DNA from 2 places in the Pseudarthrobacter sp. RHLT3-21 genome. Region 2 is predicted to be linked to the other one. Evidence: predicted binding sites of a transcription regulator. Region 2 holds the regulator's gene; the other holds the start of a gene.
The links. The regulator HrcA, encoded in region 2, represses chaperone genes, less so after heat shock. The targets are predictions, from matches to a motif close to TTNGCACTCGNNNNNNNCGAGTGCNAA.
Positions count from the first base shown of each region.

Region 1: groL (chaperonin GroEL) is a predicted target of HrcA. The motif match lies at 1,843-1,869, and genes of this name have one in related genera.

Region 1 covers NZ_JBWZCI010000006.1:8,171-13,669, forward strand. The annotation lists gene AC50YA_RS08465 (LytR C-terminal domain-containing protein) at 1-114, shown strand, start outside; gene AC50YA_RS08470 (cold-shock protein) at 273-479, shown strand; gene AC50YA_RS08475 (ABC transporter substrate-binding protein) at 503-1,756, shown strand; gene groL (chaperonin GroEL) at 2,048-3,676, shown strand; gene AC50YA_RS08485 (ABC transporter substrate-binding protein) at 3,810-5,120, opposite strand; gene AC50YA_RS08490 (RNase H family protein) at 5,332-5,499, shown strand, end outside.
Region 2 covers NZ_JBWZCI010000015.1:59,611-65,109, forward strand. The annotation lists gene AC50YA_RS15570 (16S rRNA (uracil(1498)-N(3))-methyltransferase) at 1-282, opposite strand, end outside; gene dnaJ (molecular chaperone DnaJ) at 285-1,412, opposite strand; gene hrcA (heat-inducible transcriptional repressor HrcA) at 1,490-2,503, opposite strand; gene AC50YA_RS15585 (DUF3097 domain-containing protein) at 2,651-3,499, shown strand; gene AC50YA_RS15590 (DUF4870 domain-containing protein) at 3,628-4,047, shown strand; gene hemW (radical SAM family heme chaperone HemW) at 4,179-5,408, opposite strand; gene lepA (translation elongation factor 4) at 5,442-5,499, opposite strand, start outside.

The DNA.
Region 1 (5,499 bases), on a different contig from region 2:
GCGCAAAAAGCCAACGCCGAAGCAGTCTCGGAACTCCTGAACATTCCTACCCTGGTGGAGAGCCAGGAATTCCAGGTGCCGTTGGTTGTTGTCCTGGGGCCGGGCTACCAGTAACGCCTCGCGGTCACGCCTGAATAACTTTTGGGCACCGGAGCGGCAGTGTGGCTCGGCCCGCCGGATGGCTTATCGCTAGAGTGATTTCAGGCTTCGGTCCGCAACAAGCGGCACACTTCCGACGGGGACCGACGGCACGACGGAAAAGAGTGGACATCATGGGATTGGGAACGGTTAAGTGGTTCAACGCCGAAAAGGGCTACGGCTTTATTACGGTGGACGGCTCCGGGGACGATGTCTTTGTGCACTGGTCGGCCATTGAGGGCGAAGGTTACCGTGCCCTGGATGAGGGACAGCGCGTCGAACTTGAAGTCGGCGAAGGCGAGAAAGGCCCGCAGGCAGAAAGCGTCCGGCCCGCTCAGTGATCTCCCGCAGCCTGCGCTCAACAATGGTCCACACAACTACGGGGGCGGCGCTCCTGTTGGCCCTGGCCGGCTGTGCCGGATCAGGGGGCAACGCCCGCGTTGAATCCGCTGAGGCATCCGGTGACGGTACGCTGCGGATCGGGCTGATCCAGGACAGCACAGGGAAGCAGGCCTTCCTCAACGACTCGCAGCTCGCTGCGGCGCAACTTGCCATCAAGGAAATCAACGCGGCCGGCGGTCACAAGGGCAGGCCTGTCGATCTGGTGGTCGGCGCCGGTGACGGCGCAGATGCCCAGGCCAGGAATCTGGCCTCAGCCAACGCTGACGCGGTGATCGGACCCACGGACTCGAGCCACGCCGCCGCCGCCATCGACGTCCTCTCGACTGCCCGCATCCCGCTCGTCTCGCCGGCCAACTCTGCTGCCGGCCTGTCCCGCTATAAGAGCGGCGGCTACTACTTCAGGACGGCCGCGGCGGACGTTGCCCAGGCCTCGGTGCTGGTGAAACTGGCCAAGGACGGCGGCGCCAAGAGCCTTGCCGTGGTCCACCAGGACAGTACCTACGGCAAGGACGTGTCGGCCGCGGTAACCAGTGCCGCCAAAAACGCCGGCCTCGAGACGGTCTCCACCGCCGCATTCAAGCCCGGCGACGCCGGGAACGCGGCAGCCGCTGCCAAGGCTGCCACGCCTGACGCCGTGGTGCTGATCGCCAGGGACGACGCCCAGGGTGCCCTCGCAGAGCTCAATAACGCGGGGCTGTCGGGCAAGAGCATTATCCTGAGCGACGGCGCCTTCGCCCAGTACGGTCCGGGGCTGGGATCCAAGGCCCTCGACGGCGCCCGTGCAGTGGTGCCAGGCCGGCTGCCGTCCGCGGACTTCCAGGCCCGGCTTGTTTCGGTCAACCCGGCATTGAAAGACCTTTCGTTCGCCGCAGAGACCTACGACGCCGTGAACCTTGCAGTCCTGGCGGCAGCCAAAGCTGACGACGACGCCGGCCGCTCCATCGCCGCCAACCTGATCGCCGTGTCCGGCGGGACGGCAGGCGGGCAGCCCGCCGCGCAGGCCTCTGGCCCGGCCATCAAGCCCTGCCTGTCCTACACCGACTGCGTCGCGGTCCTGAAAACCGGGGCAAACATTAATTACGACGGCGAATCGGGGCCGGTTGCCTTCGATTCCAACGGTGACATCACCACGGCCAACTACATGGTGTTCACCTACGGCGCAGACAACAGGGCAGTGCTCACCGGCCGTGAGGCGGCAGGCCGGGCCGCAGGCTGATCGCCAGTGGCGAACGGGTCGCCCTGACGGCGCGATTTAAGGGGTCTTTCGCTTGCACTCTCACCTAGGGAGTGCTAATTATTGAGTTAGCACTCTTACGTACCGACTGCTAAAGCGACGTCCGGTTTTTCCGGCAGCGGAGCTTGGCGGCGGTCGTGGAGCGAGAGAAATACCTAGCTGGAGTGAGATCCCCAGCCGTGGCATACAGAGGCCGCCGGTGAAGGATCGTCCGTCGCGGGCACTGCAGTGAGGTTCATTCTTAACGACTGTCCCGAAAGGACTACTGCCGTTATGGCCAAGATCATTGCATTTGATGAAGAGGCACGCCGCGGTCTTGAGCGGGGCCTGAACATCCTCGCCGACGCCGTCAAGGTCACCCTCGGCCCGCGTGGACGCAACGTCGTCCTCGAAAAGAAGTGGGGCGCCCCCACGATCACCAACGATGGTGTTTCCATCGCCAAGGAGATCGAGCTGGACGACCCTTACGAAAAGATCGGCGCCGAGCTGGTCAAGGAAGTTGCCAAGAAGACGGACGACGTCGCTGGCGACGGCACCACCACGGCTACCGTGCTGGCGCAGGCCTTGGTCAAGGAAGGCCTGCGCAACGTCGCGGCCGGCGCTGACCCGCTGTCCCTCAAGCGCGGTATCGAGAAGGCAGTAGCGGCCGTCACGGTTGAACTGCTGGCCTCCGCCAAGGAAATCGAAACCAAGGAAGAGATTGCGGCTACTGCCTCCATCTCCGCCGGTGACGACGAAATCGGCGCCCTGATCGCTGAAGCCCTGGACAAGGTGGGCAAAGAAGGCGTCATCACCGTCGAGGAGTCCAACACCTTCGGCCTGGAGCTCGAGCTCACCGAAGGCATGCGCTTCGATAAGGGTTACATCTCCGCTTACTTCGTTACCGATACTGAGCGCCAGGAAACGGTCCTTGAGGACCCCTACATCCTGATCGTCAACTCTAAGATCTCCAACGTCAAGGAACTGGTTGCTGTCCTGGAAAAGGTCATGCAGTCCAGCAAGCCGCTGCTGATCATTGCCGAAGACATCGAGGGCGAGGCCCTGGCCACCCTGATCGTCAACAAGATCCGTGGCACCTTCAAGTCCGTTGCCGTCAAGGCTCCGGGCTTCGGCGACCGCCGCAAGGCCCAGCTGGCCGACATCGCTGTACTCACCGGTGGCCAGGTCATCGCCGAGGAAGTCGGACTCAAGCTGGAGACCGCCGGACTGGAACTCCTGGGACGCGCCCGCAAGGTTGTTGTCACCAAGGACGAAACCACCATCGTTGAAGGTGCCGGCGACGCCGACCAGATCGCTGGCCGCGTTTCCCAGATCCGTGCCGAGATCGAAAACTCCGATTCGGACTACGACCGCGAGAAGCTGCAGGAACGCCTGGCCAAGCTGGCCGGCGGCGTTGCAGTCATCAAGGCCGGTGCCGCAACCGAAGTTGAGCTCAAGGAACGCAAGCACCGCATTGAGGACGCTGTCCGCAACGCGAAGGCTGCTGTTGAAGAAGGCATCGTCGCCGGTGGCGGCGTTGCACTGATCCAGGCCGGCGCCAAGGCGTTCGCGAACCTGAACCTGACAGGTGACGAAGCAACCGGTGCGAACATCGTCCGCGTTGCCATCGACGCCCCGCTGAAGCAGATCGCCTTCAACGCCGGCCTCGAGCCGGGCGTTGTTGTCGACAAGGTCCGCGGCCTGCCTGCAGGCCACGGCCTGAACGCAGCAACCGGCGAATACGTCGACCTGCTGGCTGCCGGCATCAACGACCCGGTCAAGGTGACCCGCTCTGCACTGCAGAACGCGGCTTCCATTGCCGGTCTGTTCCTCACCACCGAGGCTGTAGTGGCCGACAAGCCGGAGAAGAACGCTCCGGCCATGGGTGGCGGCGACGACATGGGCGGCATGGGCGGCTTCTAGCCCCCAACGCCCGGAATACGTTCCGCGCAAACCATAATGCGGCCCCCTCCACTGGAGGGGGCCGCATTATTTTTGCCTGGCTAAGGACCAGCGACTGGCGCCTGGTTGCCTGGCGTGCAGGCCGCGGGCTCCGTTACTTGCGGGCGGTGGCGAGCATTCCTTCGACTTCTTTCTTGAAGGCCTCGGCGGCCGCCTGGGGAGTCATCCGGTCGTAGAGGACTTCGTCGGTGAATCGTTTGATGACGTTCTGGACGCTGCCAGCACCCACCGGCGGGACGGGAGGCGCGTCGGCGATGTCCGGTGCGATGTCCTTCAGGAAGGCCACCACGGTGGTGTCTGCCGGCTTGAGGGTGGGGGTGATGCCCTCGACAATCTCAGAGTTGCTGGGCACGCCGCGGTCTGTCATGAGGATGGCGCCTGCCGCGGGGCTGTTGGCCAGGTAATCGATAAAGGTTGCCGCCGCTTCCGGGTGCTTGGACCGTGAGGACGCGGACCAGAACATGGTGGGCTTGTAGTACATGCCGTTATCCGCAGATTTCCCGCCGGTGCTGGGCGCGCGGAGCATCTTGATGCTGCTGCCCGTGGTGGTTTCCAGCGATCCCAGCTGGTTGGTCCACCACCATGCCATGCCCACCCGGTTGGTGCCGAACAGGCTCTCCTCAAGGCCCGCGCCGGAGTCCTCGGTGGCCACCGAGGCCGGCGGGCTGGCCTGGGATTCGCGCTGTTCCTTCAGCCGTTCCCAGAACGAAGCGGCCGTGGCGGAGTCGAAATCCAGTTTCCCATCCTGGGAGTAGAGGTTTTCACCGTGCTGCCGAAGCCAGATGATGAGGTCCGCCTCGTTGCTGCCATAGGCTGCGCCGTAGCTCTTCCCGTCACCGGCCGCGCTGAGTTTCGCGGCGGTGTCCATAAAGTCGTCCCAGGTCCAGGTGGTGTCGTCCGGGACGGGCACGTTTGCTGCCTCAAAGACCTTGGTGTTCGCCATGATGACATACGCGTTCTTCCCGGTGCTCAGCCCGTATTGTGCGTCGTCGTATTGGCCGGACGCCAGTGATTCCTTGTCCAGCTTTGAGGTGTCGATCCCGCCCTGTTTGGACAGGTCCAGCAGCGCCCCGCGGCCACCGTATTCGGCGATATATTTCTGGTCCATCTGGATGACATCCGGTGCGTCATTGGCCGCGGTGGTGGTGGCCAGTTTGTCCCAGTAGCTGGCCCATTCGCCCGGCTCGGATTTGATCTTGATGTTGGGATGTTCGGCCTCGAACGCGTCGATGACTCTTTCTGTCTGCGCGTTGAGGTACTCATTGCCCCACCAGGCGAACCGCAGGGTGACTTCGTCATTTCCGCTGGAGGCTGCGGGTGTACCGCAGCCTGCGGCAAGCAGTGAAACAGCGACGGCGACTGCGCCGAACTGGAACTTCCTGCGGTTGATGGTCCGAATCTTCATTGATGTGCCTTCCTCAATAGGGTGGAGGCCCAACCCACGCGTGTTCCCGTGACGGCGTCGATGCCGGCGGAGAAGCCTCGACTGAGAAAGCGCTTTCCCGGTCCGAATTCCGATTCTGCCGCGCTTCGACTTCGGCGTCAAGACTTTTCGGTAAACGGTTTCCCGACGGCTGGCTGAACCGGTTGTCGTCGCCGTCTGGCAGGATGGTTCCGTGACAATTACTGCAGCGGCCGACGGTTCGGCTTTAGGAAATCCCGGCCCGGCCGGTTGGGCCTGGTATGTGAACGACGACTGCTGGCGCGCCGGGGGATGGCCGCACGGCACCAACAACCAGGGCGAGCTGATGGCCGTCCTGGATCTGTTCCGCGCTACGGCGCAC
Region 2 (5,499 bases):
GCGGTCCCCCTTGGCCAGTGCCTGGACCAGCACGAGCCGGATATCGGGCTGGTGCTCCACTACGAGGGCGGAGCATTCCACGGTGAGCTCCGCGGGCGACGCCGAAACAACAGTTCCCGTCAGCCGCTTTCCGGCGCCGTCGGCGATGTCCACCGCTTCTCCGGGTGCGAGCCGCTTCACGGTCACGGCATGGCGGGCCTCCGGCCCTTGAAGGACAAAGCGACCACCGGGCACGAGCTCGTCCAGCGACCCGGCACCGGTGAAGAATACGGGATTGCTCACCGCTACAGGTTACCGAACCGGTCCCGCAGCTTGGCAAAGACGCCGCCGCTGGCCGCCAGCTTGCCTTCCGTGAATTGCTCGCCCCGCAGTTTCGCCAACTGCCGCAGGAGATCCTCCTGCGCGGCATCCAGCTTCGCCGGTGTCTCCACCTGCAGATGGACCATCAGCTCCCCGCGTCCGTAACCGCGCAGGTGCGTCACGCCGAGTCCACGGAGCGTGATGATCTCCCCGGACTGTGTCCCCGCCTTGACGTCGATCTCCTGCAGCCCGTCGAAGGTTTCCAGTGACAGCTCAGTGCCCAGTGCGGCGGCAGTCATCGGGATGTGCAGCGTGGCGTGCAGGTCGTCACCGTCACGGGCGTAGGTGGCGTCGTTGTTGACCCGGAGTTCCACGTACAGGTCCCCGGACGGTCCTCCGGCCGGGCCCGCTTCGCCCTGCCCGGAAAGCTGGATCCGGGTGCCTGTGGCAACACCGGCCGGCACCTTGATGGTGAGCGACCGCCGGCTGCGGATGCGGCCCTGGCCGCTGCATTCGTTGCAGGGGTCCTTGATGACCGTCCCGAAGCCTTCGCAGCTGCCACACGGGGCCGCCGTCATGACCTGGCCCAGGATGGAGCGCACCGCGCGCTGGACCTGGCCGCTGCCGCCGCAGATATCGCAGCGGACAGGGTGGCTTCCTTCGCGGCAGCATGAGCCGTTGCAGGTGGGGCAGGTGACAGCGGTGTCCACTTCGAGTTTCCGGTTGACGCCGAACACGGCATCGCGGAGTTCGATCCGGACACTGATCAGCGCGTCCTGGCCGCGGCGGACCCGGGACGCGGGGCCGGAGGTGCCGCCGGCACCGAAGAACGTGTCGAAGATGTCCTGGAACGCGAAGCCCTGGCCGGAGTATCCGCCGCCGCCGGAGCCGTTGTCGGTGCCGTTCTCGTTGCCGGTGGTGTCATAGATCCGGCGCTTCTGCGGGTCCGAAAGTACCTCATAGGCATGGGTCACGGCCTTGAAGCGGTCCGATGCATCGTCCCCGGGGTTGACGTCCGGGTGAAGAGTGCGGGCCAGCTTGCGGTAGGCCTTCTTGATCTCTTCCCCGGTGGCTTCCGGCGAGACTCCGAGGACGTCGTAGTGGCTGCTCAAAGTTCGTATCTCTTCCTTGTTGTACTGCCGGCAGCCGGGCTGCCGGCACTGCTCTTCGTGCCTGGACCGTGGTGTTGTTACGGACCCAGAATTCTTGAAAGGTAACGGGCTACTGCCCTGACGGCGGCCATGGTGGTGGGATAGTCCATCCGGGTGGGGCCCAGCACACCGATCTTGGCGGTGCTGTCAGGTCCGTAGCCCGTGGCCACCACGGAGGCTTCCGCGAGCCCGTCGTAAGGGTTTTCACGCCCGATACTGACTGCCACGCCCCTGGGATCCTGTGCCATATCACTCAAGAGGCGCAGCAGGACAACCTGCTCCTCAAGGGCTTCCAGGACTGGTCCAATACTGAGCGGAAAATCCACGTTGGAGCGGGCAAGGTTCGCCGTTCCGGCCATGACCATGCGTTCCTCACGGCTGTTGTGGGCGAGCGTTTCCAGACCCTGGGCCAAAGCCTGGGCAGCCGCGCGCTGACCCGGACTGACGGAGGAAACGACTCCCGGCAGCGACGGCGTCAGCCGGCTCAGCGAAGTGCCCGCCAACGATCCGAGGAAGTGTGTCCGCAGGGCGGCGATGGCGTCGTCGCCGAGGTCCTGGCCGACGTCGATCACGCGCTGTTCGACTTTGCCCGTGGTGGCGATGAGGACCACCAGGACCTGCCGGGGCGCGAGCAGGACGAATTCGATGTGGCGGATGGTGGCGCGGCTCAGATGGGGGTACTGGACCACGGCGACTTGGTTGGTCAGCTGTGACAGCATCCTGACGGTCCTGTCCAGGACGTCGTCCAGATCGTCTGAACCCTCCAGCAGCGACTGGATTGCACGCCGTTCCGCCTGGGACAGCGGCTTTACCGCTGAAATCTGGTCCACAAAAAGCCGATAGCCTTTGTCCGTGGGGATCCGTCCGGCGCTGGTGTGCGGGGCCGTGATCAGGCCTTCGTCTTCCAAGGCCGCCATGTCGTTGCGGATGGTGGCGCTGGACACTCCGAGGTGATGGCGTTCCACGAGCGCCTTGGAACCCACTGGCTCGCGGGAGTGCACATAGTCCTCCACGATGGCGCGCAGTACTTCGAGTTTGCGCGGCTCGCTCATACTCCACCTCCATCCGTGGTCACTGCAGGGTTAGCACTCGACATGCCTAAGTGCTAACAGTCTAATATGAGTCACCCCGTTGTTAGCATTGGTACCGCTCCGGGCGAAATTCCGGGCCAGGATCTAGCGGCAAGGCGGAATCAATCCATGCACTACCAGAACTGGGGTCCGCAGGAGATCACCGCGCCCGTCAGAAGCGAACTCCCTGAGGTTCCCGTGGAACGCGGCATGGTTCTCGAAGACGCCCAGTCAGGCTGGGTGGGGGCTGTGACCCGGGTGGAGAAGTCCGGCGGCATGCATGTCGTAGCCCTCGAAGACCGGCGCGGAAAGTCCCGGTCCTTCCGACTTGGCTTCGGGTTCCTCCTGGAGGGACAGCCCATCCGGCTCGTTCCCCCGGCGCCCAGGCAGCCAGCCGCCGTGGCCGCCGGCCGGACGGCGTCCGGCTCGGTCCGTGTGGCCGGCCAGCGGGCCCAGGTGGCCAAGGCGAGCAGAATCTGGGTAGAGGGAAAACACGACGCCGAACTTGTGGAAAAAGTCTGGGGTGACGATCTCCGCGTCGAGGGCATCGTCGTCGAGCCTTTGCACGGCATAGATGACCTGGCGGGGGCGGTGGCAGCCTTCGGTCCCGGTCCGGGCCGGCGGCTGGGGGTCCTGGTGGACCACCTGGTCCCGGACTCGAAGGAGTCGCGCATCGCTGCCAACGTGATGGCCTCCCCCGGCGCGGCCGGGAATGTCCTGATCGTCGGGCACCCTTACGTTGACGTATGGCAGGCTATCCGTCCCGCTGTCCTGGGCATCGAACAATGGCCGGTGGTGCCCCGCGGACAGGACTGGAAAACCGGCATCCTGGCAGCGTTCGGCTGGCCGCACGCCACCAAGGAAGACATCGGCCTTGGCTGGCAAAAGCTGCTCGGTGCTGTCCGCAGCTACGCGGACCTGGAAGCATCACTGCTCGGGAGAGTGGAGGAAGTCATCGACTTCCTGACGGTCCCCTAGCGCCGAATCCGGCTGCTGGCGGCGGCATTTGGTGGCCGAACCAGTATTCTTGGTATTGCGGAGGCTGCCGTTGCTTCAGTCCGGCATACTCCAACCCAGCACCATTGCACTTTCGAAGGAAGAAAACCGTGGCACAAAACGCACGCGAGCACCGGGACGACCACGGCGGCCAGGGCCGCTCCGAGTACCAGGGCGTTCCGGCAAATGCGCTGCCCCTGACGGCCAGCGAAGATCGCCAGTGGGCCACGCTGGCACACTTTGGCGGGATCCTCGGTTGTGTTCCGTCGCTGCTGATCTACCTGATTTTCCGTGAGCGCGGGCCGTTTACCGCCCAGGAATCCAAGGAAGCGCTGAACTTCAGCCTGCCGCCCACCATTGCGGCGCTGGTGGCCAACGTCCTGGTTTTCATTCCGGTGGTGGGAAACATCTTCGCCGTCATCGCCACGCTGATTTGGCTTGCCCTGACCTGCTTCTCCGTTTCCGCAGGCATCCATGTCAACAAGGGCCAGCCCCACCGCTACCAGTACAACCTGCGCTGGATCAAGTAATCCCCACCCGCACCCTAACCTCGCAAGTCCGCACCGGCTCCCTGCCCTCGCAAGCTCGTGCCGGGGCCCTCGCAGGAGGGGCTCCACGGCCAGGGAGCCCTGCGGGCGTGGGCCCACGTTTGACGGGCCAATCAGTCCGGCAGGACCCTGCGGACCACAGCATCGGCCAGCAGGCGGCCTTTAAGGGTCAATACCAGCTTGCCGTGGAAGGCGGCCGGGGCCTCCACTAGGCCGTCGGCAATGAGCCCGGCCACGGCGTGACGGCCGTGTTCGCCCAGCGTTGACGTTGCCAGCCCGGATACGAGCCGGGCCTCAAGCATCACACGCTCCACGTCGCGGGTTTCGGCATCGAGTGTTTCCCGCCCGGCGGCCGGTGACAGCCCCTGCGCGAGCCGTCCGGCGTAGGCAGTAGGGTGCTTGACGTTCCACCACCGCACTCCTCCGACGTGTGAGTGTGCACCCGGTCCGATCCCCCACCAGTCGTCCCCCCGCCAGTACGCAAGGTTGTGCCGGCATGCCTGCTCCGGGGTCCGGGACCAGTTGCTGACCTCATACCAGCTGAGGCCCGCAGCACCGATCAGCTGGTCGGCGAGTTCGTACTTATCGGCGTGGTCGTCGTCGTCAATTCCCGGGACTTCGCCACGGCGGATCTGGGCGGCCAGCTTGGTACCGTCCTCCACGATCAGCGCGTAGGCACTGATGTGGTCCGGCTGGTAGGACAGCGCCGTCTCCAGCGAGAACCGCCAGTCATCCAGGGACTCCCCCGGCGTCCCGTAAATAAGATCCAGGCTCACGGCCAGTCCGGCATCGCGCGCCCATTGCACCACCTGCGGCACGCGGCTGGGCGTGTGCGTACGGTCAAGGACCTTCAGGACGTGGGGAACGGCAGACTGCATGCCAAACGAAACCCGGGTGAAACCGGCATCGGCCAGCAGCTGCAGGGATGCGGGGGTAACCGAGTCCGGGTTTGCTTCGGTGGTCACTTCGGCGCCGGGTTCCAGGCCCCAGTGCCCGACGGCGGCCGTCAGGATCCGTGCGAGGTCCTCCGCGGGGAGCAGCGTAGGGGTGCCGCCGCCGAAGAAGACTGTGCTCAGGCGCCGGTCCGGAAGACTGGAGGCCCGGAGGACAGTGGCCGCAAAATCCACCTCGGACACGGCCGTGGTGGCGTAGGCGTCCTGCGACGCTCCGCCGCCCAGCTCGGTGGCCGTATAGGTGTTGAAGTCGCAGTATCCGCAACGCACCGCGCAGAACGGGATGTGAACGTACAGCCCGAAGGCCCGGTCCGCCGCACCGTCCACTGCCTGGGCGGGCAGCAGGCCGTCCGACGGCGCCGGGTCGCCGAGGGGCAGAATGCTAGGCATTGCAGGGGCGTCCGGTGTTGCCGGCCACTGTCATCACGACTTCTTCGCCTTGTCCTTGGACTCGTCGGTGGTCAGCGCAGCGATGAAGGCT